Regions from separate parts of the Arthrobacter citreus genome, predicted to be linked through region 1. Evidence: riboswitches for the same ligand, from Rfam matches in the RefSeq annotation. Region 1 holds a riboswitch; each other region holds the start of a gene.
What was found. Region 1 has a riboswitch for S-adenosylmethionine ahead of AAE021_RS06715 (ABC transporter substrate-binding protein). Riboswitches for the same ligand answer to the same signal wherever they lie in the genome.

Region 2: another riboswitch for S-adenosylmethionine. It lies ahead of AAE021_RS14830 (LLM class flavin-dependent oxidoreductase); the one in region 1 lies ahead of AAE021_RS06715 (ABC transporter substrate-binding protein).
Region 3: another riboswitch for S-adenosylmethionine. It lies ahead of AAE021_RS04805 (flavin reductase family protein); the one in region 1 lies ahead of AAE021_RS06715 (ABC transporter substrate-binding protein).

The regions. Positions count from the first base shown of each region.
Region 1 covers NZ_CP151657.1:1,467,241-1,473,037, forward strand. Annotated here, with positions in the region: gene AAE021_RS06710 (ABC transporter permease) at 1-984, opposite strand, end outside; gene AAE021_RS06715 (ABC transporter substrate-binding protein) at 981-2,621, opposite strand; SAM riboswitch class IV at 2,932-3,049, opposite strand; gene AAE021_RS06720 (ABC-F family ATP-binding cassette domain-containing protein) at 3,241-4,833, opposite strand; gene AAE021_RS06725 (SMP-30/gluconolactonase/LRE family protein) at 5,058-5,797, shown strand, end outside.
Region 2 covers NZ_CP151657.1:3,219,722-3,225,518, forward strand. Annotated here, with positions in the region: gene AAE021_RS14820 (MerR family transcriptional regulator) at 1-132, shown strand, start outside; gene AAE021_RS14825 (alpha/beta fold hydrolase) at 159-776, opposite strand; gene AAE021_RS14830 (LLM class flavin-dependent oxidoreductase) at 918-2,333, opposite strand; SAM riboswitch class IV at 2,370-2,485, opposite strand; gene AAE021_RS14835 (alpha/beta hydrolase) at 2,556-3,329, opposite strand; gene AAE021_RS14840 (ABC transporter ATP-binding protein) at 3,699-4,520, shown strand; gene AAE021_RS14845 (aliphatic sulfonate ABC transporter substrate-binding protein) at 4,649-5,701, shown strand; gene AAE021_RS14850 (ABC transporter permease) at 5,701-5,797, shown strand, end outside.
Region 3 covers NZ_CP151657.1:1,031,273-1,037,069, forward strand. Annotated here, with positions in the region: gene aspS (aspartate--tRNA ligase) at 1-1,820, shown strand, start outside; gene AAE021_RS04800 (SRPBCC family protein) at 1,901-2,359, opposite strand; gene AAE021_RS04805 (flavin reductase family protein) at 2,372-2,896, opposite strand; SAM riboswitch class IV at 2,958-3,078, opposite strand; gene AAE021_RS04810 (PhzF family phenazine biosynthesis protein) at 3,223-4,059, shown strand; gene AAE021_RS04815 (nitronate monooxygenase) at 4,076-5,146, shown strand; gene AAE021_RS04820 (acVLRF1 family peptidyl-tRNA hydrolase) at 5,133-5,768, opposite strand.

The DNA.
Region 1 (5,797 bases):
AGTGGCAGGCGGAAAACCGGAGGATCGCCGTCTCTCGTTCCGCCGGCGGGCCATCCGCGGATCAAGGGCCGGATAGAGCAGATCGGTGAGGAGATTGATGGTGGTGAACACAACGGCCACCAGCATGACCACAGCCTGCACCACCGGGCCGTCCTGGGCCCGGACGGCCTGCTCCGTCACGAAGCCCAGTCCCGACCGGTTGAACACGGCCTCGGCAATGACTGAACCGGCCAGCAGTTCGCCGACGGTAAGCCCAAACAGGGTGAGCGCAGGAATCGAGGCATTGCGCAGAACGTGGGAACTGAAGATCCGGCTCTCGGGCACCCCTTTGGCGCGCAGGACGGTGACGAAAGGATCGCCATAGGCTTTGCGCAGCCCGCGGATGAGCACCTGGGTGATGGGTGCGCTGACACCGAACGCCAGCGTCACCGCGGGCAGGAGCAGCGACTTGGCGCCCTCATCGCGGATGGAGGAGAACCAGCCGAGCTGATAGGCAAACACCTGCAGCAGCAGCAGGCCGGCCAGAAAGCTCGGCGTGGACAGGGACAGCACCGGGAAGGCGCCGGCCAGCCGGCGGACCGCTTTCCATGGCGCCAGAACGGCGGTGGCGGCAATCAGGAGGGAGAGGGCCAGGGCAAGGACCAGGGCCGCTGCGGCCAGTGCCACCGTCTCGCCCAGTCCCTGGGTGATCAAATCCGCGACCGGCCTGCCCGTGGCGAGCGAGAAGCCCAGGTCCCCCTGGAACAGGCGGGTCACCGAAATCCAAAACTGTTCCAGCGCACTCCGGTCCAGGTTGTAGTAGGCGGTAATGGCAGCAGCCTGTTCCTCCGGAATGGGGTTCAGCGGGTTGTTGATGCGGCTGCCGATGGGGTCGCCCGGCAGAGCGAAGAGGATGAAGTACACGAAGACGTAGGTCAGCGCGACTACTAGGAGAGACTGCCCGATGCGGGCGGCGATGAAAGCGGGGCCGGACACGTTCCTCATTTGGTTTCCGTCCAGGTCTCGTAAAAGGACGGGCGCGCCTCCGCACCGAAGGACAACCCGTGGAGGGTGGGCTGCAGTGCGAAAACCTGGGAGTCATCGAGAATGGGCAGCGCATATGCGGAATCGATGATGTGGTCCTGGATTTTGCCGATGATCCCGCTGCGGACAGCGGTGTCCGTGGCCGTCAGCTGCTCGGCCAGCAGGGCGTCCAGTACGGCGTCGGGCTGCTGCAGGTTGAAGGCGTTGAGGTACTCGCTGGAATAGTTGACGGTGAGTCGGATCGGATCCGCTTCCGGCCAGCCGTTGCGGCGTGCGCCCACTGCCGGGTCGGCCAGCACGGTGGAGTAGTTGGCGTAGTCCGTTTCCTTAATCTCCAGGTTGACGCCCAATTGCTTGAGTTGCCACTGGATCAGCTGGAACAGGGGTTTGGACGTGCTGTCGTAAACGTCAACGTAGGTGAGGATGTGCAGCTTCTCTCCGTCGCGGGTGCGGAACCCGTCCGCATCCCGTCCGGTCCAGCCGGCGTCGTCCAGCAGTTGGTTGGATTTGTCCGGGTCAAACGCCAGCTTTTCCGATTCGTCCTTGTACCCCAGGGACCCGGGAGTGAGGATGCTGGTGGCCTTGTTCCAGTTCTCCGTATAGAGGTCGGAAATGATCTGGTCCCGGTCGATTCCGTGCTGGAGCGCCTGGCGCACCCGCACATCATCCAGGAACGGCGCGGACTGCCGCAGATCCCAGACGTTGGAGTTGCCCACGCCCTGAACACTGACCACTTCGAGTCCGGCCGCGGTCAGGGTCTTCTCCTCGCTCGGCTGGATGTAACGGATCAGGTCCGCCTCGCCGGCACGCAGCGAGCCAAGCCGCACGCTGTCTTCGGTCACCGGAATGATGGTGATGCGGTCCAGATATGCCTCGCCCTGGTTCTCCAGGCCGGGCGGGGCCCATGCATATCCGTCCCGCCGGGCCAAGACGATTTCCTCGCCGTACTTTTCGGATTCCACAGTGAAGGGGCCGCTGCCGATGATGCCGGTCAACTGGGACTGGGCTTCAATCGGTGCGTTGATCGTTTCATCAGCGACCAGGCTGGTCCGCCAGAATGACAGCACGTTAAGGAAGGGGGCGTGCGGGGCCGTAAGCTGCACCGTAACGGTCCGGGACGCGTCGTCGGCCGTTACCGCCGACACTTTGGGGAACCAGTTATTGGCCGGGATGCCCTTTTCGCTGTCCCCCGCGGCCTGCCAGTCCAGATTGCGCTTGACCGCCTGGGCGTCCAGGACCTGGCCGTTACTGAAGGTAACGCCCTCCCGGATCACGAACGTGTAAGTGAGTCCGTCATCGCTGACGGTCCATTCCTCGGCGATCCACGGTTTCAGCTCCAGTGTTTCGGGGTCCCGGTAGATCAACCGGTCCGTGATGTTCTGGATGTAGGCGCTGTCCTGCCAGGTGCCGCTGCTCTGGAGCTGCGTGTTGGAGGAGAGTTCGGCGTCGAGGTAGACCACCTCGCCACCGTGCTTGTCGCTGGATTCGGAGGCGTTGCCCGGTTGGCTGCAGCCGGATGCGAGGACCGCGGTCAGCACGGACAGGATCAGCAGGGGTACAGCGCGGACGGGCACCGGATGTTTGCGGGTGAGTTTCATGGCGCTACTTTCTCGAGGGAGGGGCCGAAAGCAGATTCCGGCCGGCAGAGACGGGTGGCCCGTGGGCAGGGCAAAGCACGGGTAGGGGAAGGCGCAGGCAGGGAAAAGCGCAGGGCAGGGAAAAGCACGGCGGTGGCGAAGGTGTGCGGCCGGGCATCGCGGCCGGGCACATCGCAGCCGGGCAGGGGAAGCCGGGCAGGGGAAGCCTAACGGCTTGGTTCGAAACCTAGCTGGTGGAGCGGGGACATCGATTCATCGGGCGTGCCTCTACGGGTCATGGCGCCCCGGGGGCGCTGCCGGGGCAGCGGAGACGCCGTACTTGCCGGGCCGGGCAGGTGCCCGCCGGCCGAATCATCACCTGGAGCACCCCGCTACGACGAGAGGGTTGCTGTCCAGCCGGCCAGGGCCGATGGCTGGAACTCTTGATTGCTGACTCCATGCTAGGGCAGGAGGAAGGTTTGTGCGCAGAGGACGTCGTGTGGGGTAAGTCCCCGTCATATGACGCTGTTGCGGCCATATGACGGCACACGCAGGTAACACTGCGTAAGGCGCCGGACGGGGTAAAACGGAGCCGGCACGCCGCCGGTCCGGGCCTACTGCAGCCGGACCGGCGGGTGTATTACGCGACCCTGAGGTCGATCTCACCGGGAGCGGCGCCGTCTGCGCCAAACACCAGGTGCCGGTTGGCGATCTTGTCGGTGAAGAACCGGTCGTGGCTGACCACCACCACGGCACCGGGGAAATGCAGCAGCGCCCGTTCCATCACCTGCGTGCTGGAGAGGTCCAAGTGATTGGTGGGCTCATCGAGGAGCAGCACCGAGGCGCCGGAGAGCAGGCACTGGGCCATCGCCACACGCGCTTTCTGCCCGCCGGACAGGTTGCCGATCTTCTGCTTCAGGTCCGCTTCGGAGAACTGGAACATGGTCAGGAACCGGTTGACCGATTTCTTAGTGGCGGTCAGGGCCAGGGAATTCGGCATGGCGTTGACCGCATGGGTGACGGTGTCGGCGTCGTCGAGCTCTGCCAGGACCTGGTTGTAGGAGACCATCCTGGCCCCGTTCGCCCAGGCGACCTTGCCGGCGTCGGCCTTCTCCTCACCGGTCAGAACCCGCAGCAGTGTGGTTTTTCCGCTGCCGTTGGAGCCGAGCACCACCAGGCGGTCGCCGCGCCGGATCTCGAAGCTCAGTCCGCTGAACAGGGTCTTGTCCCCGTAGGACTTTTCCAGGGACTCCACCCGGCACAGGTTGTCCTTCACATGCAGTCCGCCGTAGATCTCGGTGATGATCTGGTCCACGGGCCGCGGGGCACGGGCCTTCTTGATCTTGGCGAGCTTGCCGTCCAGTGCTCCGCTGCCGGCCTTGGCGGCTTCACGCCGGTCCGAGATGCCCTCGGCCTCAAAGGCCAGCAGCTCGGACTCATGCACAAACTGGGACTCCAGCGCCTTGAGCCGGAACTGCTTCTGGATCACGTATTCGGCAAAGTTCCCGGGGTATTCATGCAGGTGGTAGTTCTCCACCTCGATGATCCGGGTGACCACGGCGTCCAGGAACTTCCGGTCGTGGGAGACGATGACGGCGGCGCCCCGGAAGTCGCGGAACCAGCCTTCCAGCCACTCGACGCCGGCAACGTCGAGATAGTTGGTGGGCTCATCCAGGAGCAGCACATCCGGTGCCTCGAGCAGGATTTTCGCCAGGGCCGCACGGTTGCGCCAGCCGCCGGAGAGGGCATCGATGGGGCAGGTGCGGTGTGCGTCGCTGAACCCCAGAGTGGTCAGCGCGGCGTCGATCCGGCGCGGATAGTCCCATCCGTCGAGGCGGTCCATGGCCTCGAACAGTTCAGCCTGGCGGCCAATGAGCTTATCCATGACCTTGGGGGCGGGGTCGGTTCCGAGAGTCTCGTCGATGGCGGCAAGCTCCGCTTCAACGGCCTTGATTTCCACGAACAGGGCATCCAGCACTTCGGTGATGGTGGACTCACCGTTCAGCTCCGAGAACTGCGAAAAGTAACCGATCTTCAGTCCCTGGTCCACGGAAACGGTGCCGGAGTCCGGCTCTATCTGTTCCAGGATCAGCTTCAGCAGCGTGGACTTGCCTGAACCGTTCTTGCCAATGAGGCCAACCCGGTCCTTCGGCTCAAGGCGGAAGAAAGCCTCGCGCAGGATCTGGGTTTTGTCGTAGCCAACGTTGACGTCCTGCAGCCGGATCAGGCTCATACGGGGAGTGTCCTTTCGGGAATGAAGCTGGTGCCCGGCACCGGCGGTCCGGAGGGACCGGCCGGCAGTATTACGCCCGTTGACCAGCCACTCATCTTATCCGGTGCGGCTGAGCGCTGATTCCGGTAAGTGCGCTGACCCTGTTCCGGGGCGCGGCCGGGGTTGCATACTGAGAACCAGCTCCAATTTTCAACCGCCCTTCCGCACTGAAAGAGGTGTTCACCATGGCTGAAGCGACAACGCTGGCGTCCGGGCTGGGCATGGGGGAATCAGCCCGCTGGCACGGAAACGAGCTGTGGTTTGCTGACTGGATTGCCGGCACCATCTCCGCCCTGGACGCGGACGGAAACGTACGGCGGGTCAGCTCAGTGCCGTCCTTCCCCATCAGCTTTGACTGGCTTCCGGACGGGCGCATGGCGGTCGTTTCCGGCGCCGAGGGCTCCGTCCTGCTCGAAGTCCCGCATGCGGGCCTGGTTCCCGTTGCTGACCTGCGCGGCATTTCCGAATTCCCCTGGAACGAAATTGCCGTGCATCCCTCCGGGAACATTTACGTCAACGGCATTGGCTACGACTACTCCGGCGATATGCAGGACAGCGGTGTGATCGCGCTGATCCGTCAGGACGGGTCAACGCAAAAAGTGGCCGACGGACTGGCGTTCCCCAACGGCATGCTGGTGTCCGGCGACGGTGCCACGCTTGTGGTGGCGGAATCCAACGCCGGGCGTCTCACCTCCTTCCGGATCCGGGATGACGGCGGGCTGGAACCGGAAGGAGTGTGGGCATCAGTGGAGGGCAGCGCGCCGGACGGCATCTGCTGGGACGGCAGCGGCGGCATCTGGTTTGCCGAGGTGCCGGGCGAACGCTGTGTGCGGGTCCGGCAGGGCGGCGAGGTCCTGCAAACAGTGCAGCTGGAGCATGGGTGCTTCTCCTGCGCGGCTGGCGGCGACGACGGCGGCCTCCTGTT
Region 2 (5,797 bases), 1.8 Mb from region 1:
TCGGAAACGCCCCTCTTTGCGGATGAATCGGCTGTTGCGGCAGTTTTCGACGAGTACCGGCACAGCGCACTCAATTCCGCCCAGCAGCTTGCCTTGGCCCGAATCACGGCCCGACTGGAGAGTGCCGGCTAAGCTCCACCGGTTGGCGCCCCACGGCCTCAGCTCAGGAAGGAGCCGATGGCATCAGCGAGCGCCGCGTCGGGGACACTGCTCGCGTCGCCCTCCAGCAGCTGAAACTCACCCTCGTCCAGGGCTGCCGCGGCACGGCGGGCCAGGTCCTGTGTTTCGTCGCCGCTGGTGCTGCCGGCCAGAACCAGAACCGGAACGGAGACGCCGCCCAGCCCCTCCAGTTCCGTCTGCAGGAGCAGCAGTTCGTCCTCGCCCTCGTTCAGGGCCAATGCTGGTTCCAGCGCCACCACCCGGGTGATGACCGCTGACTCCTCTGCTGCGCGCAGCGCGAGGAAGGCGCCGGAGCCAAACCCGTACAGGCTGGCGGAACCACCGGCCACCTGCACCACGGCCAGCAGGTCATCGACGTCGGACTCCTCCGTGTACTCCTCGCCCGTCCCGCTCTCGCCGGTGCCCCTCCGGTCATAGGTGTACACGGTGTGGTTCTCCGACAGCAGGTCGGCCAGGACCTGAGTGCTGGAGCTGCTCCGGTCAGCCATGAGCGGGTCGACAATCACAAGCGGCGGACCGGATCCCTGCCGGGACCAGGCGATGCGGGTTCCGTCGGCGGAGAGAGCGGTTCCGGAGGCGCTGGGCGGGTGTTCCATGGCAGGCTCCTGCTCACATGGGGAAGAGGCGCCGGATGTGCGCCACCTTTCCAAACTAGGAGCGGGCCACGGGAGGGTCAACGCTCCGGCCCGTAATCCGGACCCGCGCCGGCGTACTGCCAGGGAACAGGGTTGGTGAGGTCAACGCACTGCGGGGCTCAGCCGGTACGAGGCGCCGCGGTGCTCCGCCGGCAGCTTGTCCCCCCGGCCGAAGAGTTTCTCGCGGAGGGTTCCGGGCGTGTACTCGGTCCGGTACGCGCCGCGCTGCTGCAGTTCGGGCACCACAAACTCGACGATGTCCTCAAACGTGCCCGGTGTGACCGCATAGGCCAGGTTGAAACCGTCGACGTCGGTTTCCTCCACCCAGCGGATCATTTCCTCGGCGATTTCCGCGCCTGAGCCGACCATCCGCGGCCCCAATCCACCGATGCCCACGGAATCGGCGATGTCGCGCACCGTCCAGGGTTCGCCGTCGTCCTTCGGTTTCTGGAAGTTGCCGGCCGCTGACTGGATGGCGTTGGATTTCACGTTGCCCAGCGGTTCGTCGAGGTTGTAGGTGGACAGGTCCACGCCCATCCACCCGGACATCAGTGCCAGCGCGCCCTCGTGGCTGGCGTACTGCTGGTAGTCCTCGTGTTTGGCGGCGGCTTCCTCGGCGGTGGCGGCGGTAATGACCGTCATCAGCGTGTAAATGCGGATGGAGTGCCGGTCCCGGCCCGCGGCCTCGGCGGCGTCGCGGATCCTGGTGACCGTGGCCTTGAGCTTTTCCTTGGTGGGCGCTCCGACAAAAACCGCCTCCGCATTTTCGGCGGCGAAAGCCACACCGCGCGGCGAGGCACCGGCCTGGTAGATCACCGGGGTGCGCTGCGGCGACGGCTCGCTGATGTGGATGCCGGGGACGGTGAAGTATTTGCCCTCGTGGTTGATGTCGTGGACCTTTGCCGGGTCGGTGAAAACGCCGGTTTCGCGGTTGCGGACGACGGCGCCGTCCTCCCAGGAGCCTTCGAGCAGTTTGTAGATGACCTCGAGGTATTCATCCGCATGGTTGTAGCGCTCATCGTGTTCCAGCTGGTCTGCAGCGCCAAGGTTCCGCGCGGCGGAGGGCAGGTAGCCGGTGACGACGTTCCAGCCCACGCGTCCGTTGGTGAGATGGTCCAGCGTGGAGAGCCTGCGCGCAAACGGATACGGATGCTCATACGCGGTGCCCGCTGTGACACCAAAACCGAGGTGTTCGGTGACCAGGGCCATCGCGGACACCAACAGCAGCGGATCATTCACCGGAACCTGGGTGCCCTGCCGCAGCGTGGCCTCGTTGGAACTGCCGTACACGTCATACGTGCCCAGGACATCGGCCAGGAAAATGCCGTCAAACAGGCCCTTCTCGCAGGTTTTCGCCAAATGGGCCCAGTAGCGCAGATCGGTGTAGTCCGAGGACCGGTCCTCCGGATGGCGCCACAGTCCCGGAGACTGGTGGCCCACGCAGTTCATGTCAAAAGCGTTGAAGCGGATCTGCCGCCGGCCGGTCTCTGTGGTCAAGGGGGTGTCCTGTTCGGACATATGGGTGCACCTTTCGCAACGGGACGCACCAGGGGAGCGCCGTACTTGCCGTCCGCGGGCGCGGTACGGCCGGATCCTCATCTGGGGCACCCCGCTACGGAGAAGAGGGTTGCCGCCCAACCAGCCAGAGCTTCGCGTTGGGACTCATGATCCTTCGGCTCCAGTATCAGCACAGCTGCGGAGCGCAGGGAAGTCGATGACCAAATATGAACCCGCCGGACGCTAGGCCAAAAACCCGTTAATGGCTTCAGCCAGCACCTGGTCCTGAACTCCGTGCCACCCGCCCTCGAGCACCTGCAGCCGGGCATCGGCCAGCGCTTCAGCGGTTTCCCGCGCCCATTCGTGCAGCCGCGGGTCACTTCCGCCGCTGACCAGCACCAGAACCGGGACCCGGATGCCGCCCAGGCTGCCCGGGTCCGCCTCCGCATTCAGGGTCAGGTCATAGGCAATCGTGTGGGCAGCCGGAGCAAACACCTCCACGTCCGACGCCTGAACCATTTCCTCCGGAACACCAATGGAGCGCTGGAACAGCCGCACGGCCTCGGCGCGTTCCCCCGCATTCACCAGGTCCTGCAGCTGGCCGCGGATGTCCGGGGTGTCCTCCACGCGGCCAGACAACGGAGGTTCCAGGGCCACCACACCGGTTACGGCGGGGGAATCCGCTGCGGTCATAAGCGCCAGCACCGCCCCGGATGAAAACCCATACAGGTCCGCCTCGCCGCCGGCCGCTTCGATGACGGCCAGGAGGTCTTCAACTTCCCGGCCCGGCTCGTAGTCCGCACTGTCACCGCTTTCGCCTTTACCCCGCCGGTCATACGTGTAGACCGTCCGGGTTGGAGCCAGCAGCTCCGCCAGGCCTGCGGCTACGGAGGTCCGGCGATCCATCAGAACCGGATCAACGATGACCAGCGGCGGCCCGGATCCCCGGCGTTCCCAGGCAATAGGCGTGCCGTCCGCAGACTGCACCTTTCCCGACGCTGACGCTGACGCGGCCATGACTGCCTCCCTGCGTGGACGACGGCAGGCTCCCGCCGCACCGTTTCCCTGGAGCCTAGGATCCACTCCTCCACAGGGTCAACGCCCGACCGCAAATCCGGAAAACAACGCAACTCCGGTTGCCTGCCGCCCACGACCAGCGGCGCGAAATATTACGCGGAGGACTTGCCCGTTTCACGAATGGCGCGTTTAGTAGCACTTGACCATCCCGAGCGGCTGAGAGACCTGGATCAGTGAAGCCGCAGCAACCCTGGTTGCCGTACCTCCTCCTTGAGGAACGGCAATATCGAGGACAACACCGCAGGAGGCCGTAACCGGCCCAAGGCGTTTTCCGTAGGGTGCTACTGCCAGGACCGATGGAGAGTTAACATGACCGCCTTGGCTTCAAAGTCCCCTGCCGCCGCGCCGCCCGCTGCGCCGGCCGGCTCCGCCCTTCCCGTCACGTTTTCCGAGCTGGGCCGCAGCTTTGGCTCCGGTCCGGCGGCACACCATGTGCTGCGTGACATCAGCTTCGAGGTCCGCCCCGGCGAGGTCCTGGCCATTCTGGGGTCCAGCGGCTGCGGAAAGTCCACGCTGCTGCGCGCCGCAGCAGGGCTGGACGCCGCCAGCACCGGGGAAGTCCTGATCAACGGCACTGCTGTCCGCGGGATTGACGACCGCTGCGCCGTCGCCTTCCAGGAACCGAGGCTGCTGCCGTGGCAGACCCTGCAGGCCAACATTGCCATGGGCCTGCCCAAGAGCATGAGCGCCAAGCACGGCAAGGCCAAAGTGGCCGAGCTGCTGGAACTGGTGGAACTGACGGCCTTCGCCAAACACCGCCCGCGCGCCGTTTCCGGCGGCATGGCCCAGCGTGCGTCCCTTGCCCGCGCCCTGGCACGAACCCCCGGAGTGCTGCTGCTCGATGAGCCCTTCGGTGCCCTGGACGCCCTCACCCGGCTCAAGATGCAGGACCTGCTGCTCTCGGTGCACCGGGCCACCCCCACCACCGTGCTGCTGGTCACGCACGACGTGGACGAGGCCCTCCAGCTGGCGGACCGCATCATCATTCTCGGCAAAGAGCCCGGGAAACACGGAGCCACCATCACTGACGTCATCACCGTCCCCGGCGCCCGGCCCCGCGACCGTTCCTCGGCCGAGCTGGCCCGAATGCGCGGCGAGCTCCTGGCCCGCCTCGGCGTCGACCGCCACTAACAGCGGCACCGCCGGCTTCCCGGCAGCTCTTTCCCAACAGCGCCTCCGGTTGCGTTCCCTTGACGCTTCCCCACCCCTTCCGTGCCGTTTGCCGCACGGCCCCTCTCCTCCACCAGAAAGAAATCCCCATGAACAGCCGTTCCTTCACCACCTCGGTTCCCTCCCCGCTCAAGGCCCTCGCCGCAGCTGCGGCCGCCGCCTCCCTGCTGCTGACCGGCTGCGTGGCCGGCGAGGACAGTGAATCCGCCGCGAACGCCGGCGCCGCCGACGGCGGAACCCTCACCCTGGACTTCGCGACCTACAACCCGCTCAGCCTGATCATCAAGGACCAGGGCTGGCTGGAGGAGACCCTCGCCGAGGACGGCGTCACCGTGGAATGGGTGCAGTCGGCCGGTTCCAACAAGGCGAACGAAAACCTGCGGTCCGGCGCCGTGGACATCGGGTCAACGGCCGGGTCCGCAGCCCTGCTCAACCGTGCCAACGGCTCCCCGATCAAGGCCATCGACGTCTTCTCCCAGCCGGAGTGGTCCGCGCTGGTGGTTGGCGCGGATTCGGAGATCACCTCCGTGGCGGACCTCAAGGGCAAGTCCGTGGCAGCCACGAAGGGCACGGACCCCTACTTCTTCCTGGTGCAGGCACTGGATGAGGCCGGGCTGAGCCTCTCGGACGTCACCGTGGAGCAGCTGCAACACGCTGACGGGCGGACGGCACTGGAAAACGGGTCCGTGGACGCGTGGGCCGGCCTGGATCCGATCATGGCCGGCGCGGAACAAAGCGGAGCCAAGCTGATCTACCGGAATTTGGACTTCAACACCTACGGCATCCTGGCCGCCAACGAGGACTTCCTTGAAGCGGATCCCGAGCAGGCCCAGGCCGTGGTCAACGCCTACGAGAAGGCCCGGGCCTGGGCCGCGGAAAACCCGGACGAAACCGCGCGGATCCTGGCCGACGTCGCCGGCCTGGACCCGGCCGTGGCGCAGACCGTGGTGCTCGAACGCAGCAACCTCGACGTGGACCCGGCCCCGGGCGATGCGCAGCGCAGCGTACTGGAGAAGATCGGGCCCACGCTCGTGGAAACCGGAGACGTCGCGGATCAGGCCAAGATCGACACCGCCCTGGAGAGCCTGTTTGACGACTCCTTCGTCCGCAGCGCCGCACCGGATGCGGTCAAGGAGTCCTGATGCCGAATATCGGAAACCCGTACCTCTCGGGAAACAGTGTTGTTCCCACATCCCGGGCCGGCCTGGCCGCCACCGGAGCGGCAGGAACCGGGCCGG
Region 3 (5,797 bases), 440 kb from region 1:
CCCTGAGGGCCGAGCATATTGGACAGACCGTCACTCTCGCTGGCTGGGTGGCCCGACGCCGGGACCACGGAGGGGTTGCGTTCCTGGACCTCCGTGACGCCTCCGGATTTGCGCAGGTCGTCGTTCGCGAAGAGGACGTCTTCCACAGCCTGCGCAACGAATACGTCCTGCAGATCACCGGCACCGTGCAGAAGCGCCCCGAGGGCAACGAAAACCCCTCGCTGGCCACCGGTGAGGTGGAAGTCATCGCGGACAAGGTTGTTGTCCTGAACACTTCCGACCCGCTGCCGTTCCAGATTGACGAGCACGTTGAAGTGGGCGAGGAAGCCCGTCTGAAGCACCGCTACCTCGACCTGCGCCGCCCGGCCCCGTCCCGCAACATGCGCCTGCGCTCCGAGGCCAACCGCATTGCTCGCAACCTTCTCCATGACGAGGGCTTCGTGGAGATCGAAACCCCCACGCTGACCCGTTCCACCCCTGAGGGTGCCCGTGACTTCGTGGTGCCCGCACGTCTTGCGCCGGGTTCCTGGTACGCGCTGCCGCAGTCCCCGCAGCTGTTCAAGCAGCTGCTGCAGGTGGGCGGCTTCGAAAAGTACTACCAGATTGCCCGCTGCTACCGCGATGAGGACTTCCGCGCGGACCGCCAGCCGGAATTCACGCAGCTGGACATCGAAGCCAGCTTTGTCGAGGAAGACGACATCATTGCGCTCGGCGAGTCCGTGGTGAAGGCGCTGTGGAAGCTGATCGACGTCGAAATCCCGACGCCGATCCAGCGGATGACGTACGCCGACGCGATGGCCCGCTTTGGTTCGGACAAGCCGGACCTGCGGTTCGGCCTGGAACTGACTGAGCTGACCGACTTCTTCAAGGACACGACGTTCCGCGTCTTCCAGGCACCCTACGTGGGCGCCGTTGTCATGCCCGGCGGAGCCTCGCAGCCCCGCCGCACCCTGGACGCCTGGCAGGAATGGGCCAAGCAGCGCGGCGCCCGCGGCCTGGCCTATGTGCTGGTCCAGGAAGACGGCACCTTGACCGGTCCCGTGGCCAAGAACCTCACCGACTTCGAGCGGGAGAACCTCGCCGGCAAGGTGGGCGCCAAGCCCGGCGACTGCATCTTCTTCGCCGCCGGTGAAACCACCACGGCACGTGCCCTGCTCGGCGCAGCACGGGTCGAGATCGGCCACCGCACCGGCCTGATCGACCCGAACGACTGGGCCTTTGTCTGGGTTGTCGACGCACCCATGTTCGAGCCGGCCTCCGAGGCCGTTGCCGCCGGTGACGTTGCCGTGGGCGGCGGCGCGTGGACCGCTGTCCACCACGCCTTCACGTCGCCCAAGCCTGAATTCATGGACACGTTCGACACCGACCCGGGCTCCGCCCTGGCCTACGCCTACGACATTGTCTGCAACGGCAACGAAATTGGCGGCGGCTCGATCCGTATCCACCAGCGTGACGTGCAGGAACGTGTCTTCAAGGTCATGGGCCTCTCCCAGGAGGACGCGCAGGAGAAGTTCGGCTTCCTGCTCGAGGGCTTCAAGTACGGCGCTCCGCCGCACGGCGGCATCGCCTTCGGCTGGGACCGCGTGGTGGCCCTGCTGGCCGGCACCGAGTCCATCCGCGACGTCATTGCCTTCCCGAAGACCGGCAACGGTTATGACCCGCTGACGGCTGCTCCGGCTCCGATCACTGCCCAGCAGCGCAAGGAAGCCGGCGTGGACTTCCGTCCCGAGGCCAAGAAGCCCGAAGCCAAGAAGGCGGACGGCGCGGCGGAAGATTCCAAGAACGACGGCGCCAAGAAGGACACGGTCAAGGACGCCTGATGCGTCTGTAGCCAGTTCTGGTGATGGAAGGGCCCGGTTGCGCGCAGCAGCCGGGCCTTTTGCCGTTCTGCGGGCGGAGGTCAGGCGGTGCTGTGCGAATCCCCGGTGAGGTGCCGGTTCCGGGTTTCGATGAGATTTCGCAGATATTTGGCCAGCACAAGCTTCTCCACCAGGCGTCCCAGCGGGCCGCAGGGCGCGGCAAACCGGATGTCATCCACCATGGTGGTGACGCCGTCATGATGACTGAACTCATGGACGTGCCGGAAGTGCTTGAACGGCCCCCTAACCTGCTCGTCCACAAAGGAATACGGCGGGTCCATCCGCGTGATCCTGCTGGTCATGCGCAGCGGAAGGCCAAAGTGCCACGCCCGCCACGTCACCTCTTCCCTCGCTTCGATTAGGCCTGAGGTCACACCCCCAACGGCTTGTTCGCGGGAGGCAGCCATCGACTCCGTGTGGGCGTCAATGCTGCGGGCACGGTCAAACAGCTGAGCTAGCGGCAGGGGAGTTTCGGTGGTGCAGCGAAAGGAGACCGTCATGCCGAGAGTATGTCAGGCGAACTCGGGAACGCTGAGGTGCCGGAACGCCGAACCGTGGAAGACCAGCGGTTCATGGGCGTCGTCATGCGATGCATGGCCGTGCACGCGGAGCAGCACCACGGCGTGGTCACCGGCGGGCACCTCGTTCTCCACCGAGCATTCGAGCCACAGTGCGGCACGGTCCAGGAACAGCGCGCCGGACGCGTCGGTGTGCAGATTCAATCCGGCAAAACGGTCGCCGGTCTTGGAAGCGATCTGCTTGCAGATTCCCTCATGTTCGGAGCCCAGGATGGATACGCCAATGCGGGACGCCGGCCGGAGCACCGGCCAGGTGCGGGACGTGTTCTGCACTGCGAACATCACCAGCGGCGGGTCCATGGAAACCCCCACCGTAAAGGACGAGGCAACAATTCCCTGCGGCTCTCCGTTGACCACAGCACAAAGCGCGGCAATTCCCGAGGGAAAACGTGAATAGGCGCGGCGCAGGGCTGCCGGCTGAAGGTCAGTAACGAGAGACATGGCTGAAACAAGAGACATGGTGAAGAATCCTCTGCCTTGAAGCGCAGTGTCGGTAAACCCTGGGGTCATGCCGGCAACAGCACGGTACTTGCCGCGGCCGGGAAGTTTCGCCGGGCGGCCGAATCGTCACCTGGAGCACCCCGCTACGGCGAGAGGGTTGCCGTCCAGCCGGCCAGGGCCCGTGGCTGGAACTCTTGATTCTGTTCCCCAACCTAGGCGCGGCGGACGCAGGGCGCAAACAGATGCCTTAGTTCGTAAAACTCGGCTTCATAAAACTTCCCCTGTGACGACTGTGCTTCATAAAACTCCTCAAACTCCCGGTAATAAGGGGATAGAGTTTGGGCATGAAACAGCGGTGGTTTAAACAGGTGGACGTTTTTGGCAGTGAACCGTATTTGGGGAATCCCCTGGCCGTGGTGCTGGAAGCTGAGGGCCTTTCCGATGCGGACATGGAGTCCTTCGCGCGGTGGACCAACCTCTCCGAAACCACGTTCGTGCTGCCGCCCACCCGCGACGGCGCGGACTACCGCGTCCGCATCTTCACCCCGGGCGGTGAGATTCCCTTCGCCGGACATCCCACGCTGGGAACATGCCACGCGTGGCTGGAGGCCGGGAACAAGCGCCGCTATCCCGACGTCGTCGTGCAGGAGTGCGGCATTGGCCTGGTCACGCTGCATGCCAACGCGGGCATCGCGGCCTTCGCCGCTCCGCCGCTGCTGCGCTCGGGCCCGCTCGAAGAGGAGGTGCTGGACCAGGCGCTGAAGGCCCTTCACCTGGACCGCACGCAGGTTCTCGCCTCCAATTGGATCGACAACGGACCCGGCTGGCTGGGGCTGCTGCTGCCCGATGCAGCGGCAGTGCTTGCGCTGAAGCCGGACCCGGTGGTCATGGGAAGCCTGCGCGTTGGCGTCATCGGCGCCCAGCCCGCGGACGCTGAAACCGACTACGAAGTCCGTGCTTTTGTTCCCGGACTCGGGATCACCGAGGATCCGGTCACCGGGAGCCTGAACGCCGGGTTGGCGCAGTGGCTGATCGGGGCGAATCTGGCGCCGGAACGCTACGTCGTCACGCAGGGGACCGCGGTGCGGCGCGACGGCCGGGTCCGCGTCTTTACCCGCGACGGCAAAATCTGGGTGGGCGGCTCCACGGTCACCTCCATTGACGGCACCGTCACCCTTTAGGCCCACGGATCCAAGCATGTTTACCCTGCGTTCCCTGCCGCTTCCCGTCGTCGGCGCCCCCATGGCCGGCGGACCGTCCACGCCGGAGCTGGCCGCCGCGGTCAGTAATGCCGGCGGGCTGGGCTTCCTCGCGGGCGGGTACAAAAGCCCCGCCGCTGTCCGCGAGCAGATCACCCGGACCCGGGAACTGACCGACGGGCCTTTTGGCCTGAACATTTTTGTGCCCGACCACGCCAACACCTACGCCGGGATGAGCGAAGAGCTGCAGGCAGGAAAGCTCGCTGCGTCACTTGCCTACCGTGACGTCCTGGCCGCCGGCACGGGGCGGGAACCCGGGCTGCCGGACCCGGCGGACGACGACGGCTGGCAGGAGAAGCTGGAGCTGGCACTGGGGGAGCGCGTGCCGGTGGTGTCGTTCACCTTTGGACTGCCGGAGCCGGCGGTGCTGGCAGGGTTTTCCGCCCGGGATGTTTGCACCATTGTCACCGTGACGGACGTGGACGAGGCACAGGCGGCAGCCGAAGCCGGAGCCGGGGCCCTCTGCGTCCAGGGACCGGAAGCCGGCGGACACCGCGGAACACTGGACAGCGCCAAACTCCCCGGCGTAGTGCCCCTGAACGAACTTCTGCAGGAGATCCAGGCAGCCTGCGGGCTTCCACTCCTTGCAGCCGGCGGAATCACCACATCTGCGGACGCAGCCGCGGCGCTGGCCAGCGGCGCTGCCGCCGTCCAAGTGGGAACGCTGCTGCTGCTCAGTTCCGAAGCCGGCACCAGCCGGGTGCACCGTGCGGCGCTGCGGGAAGCGGCGCAGGGGTCCCGCTGGCGGGAAACGTCACTGACCCGCGCGTTTTCCGGCCGGCCGGCGCGCGGACTGACCAACGCTTTTATGCGCTCCTATCCGGATGCGCCGGATGCGTACCCCTACGTCAACCACATCACCGGCCCGCTGCGCGCCGCAGCCGCAGCGGAAGGCAACCCGGACGGGGTCAGCCTGTGGGCCGGCACCGGCTTCCGGAACGCTGAGGAGGCACCGGCGGCGGATATTGTTCGCCGGCTCGTGGGGCGCCGGAAGCCTACGGAACCGTAACCCGCACAAAGACCGAGGACGCGTCCTTCGCGGCCTTGGCCAGCACGGCGAGCTTGGGATCCGGCACGTCCAGCGGACGCAGCCGAGACAGGCCGCTGAACGGCTGAAAGACGCGTTCACCCGCCAGCAGCTCGGTCAGGGCCCGGTCGCCGCCCAAAACGAGGTACTCCGGTGGCTGTTCCGTGAAGATCCTTGCCGCCTGTTCGGCAGCAGTCTGGACCAGGGCGTCGGCCTGGTTGGTCCGGCGGCGTGCGAAGCGCTGCTGCGAGCCGCCGCCGGCGGCGGTGCGGGACTGCACATACCGGTTGCCGGCCTTGGAAGCCAGGAGCATCCCGTCACGGGCCACGCCCACCGCGTACCCGCCGCGCCGCAGCAGCACAAGGCCCAGCGTGCGGGACTGCCCGGCGAGGGAGATCAGGCGTTCGACGTCGTCGGCACCCCGTCCCGGCCTGCCGTCATCCGGCCACGGGGCCAGCAAATCCGCTTCCGTGCCGTTCGCCGCCGCCACGTGCAGTCCGCCGTGTTCGGGCGTCAGCGTCACGGCGCCGTTGCCGGCGGCGAAGCGCTGCAGCCAGCCCGGCAGCCGGTCGGCGGATACATGGGTGGTGCGTGTGGCGGACATTCGGTAGTTCTCCCGGTGCGGCTGAACCG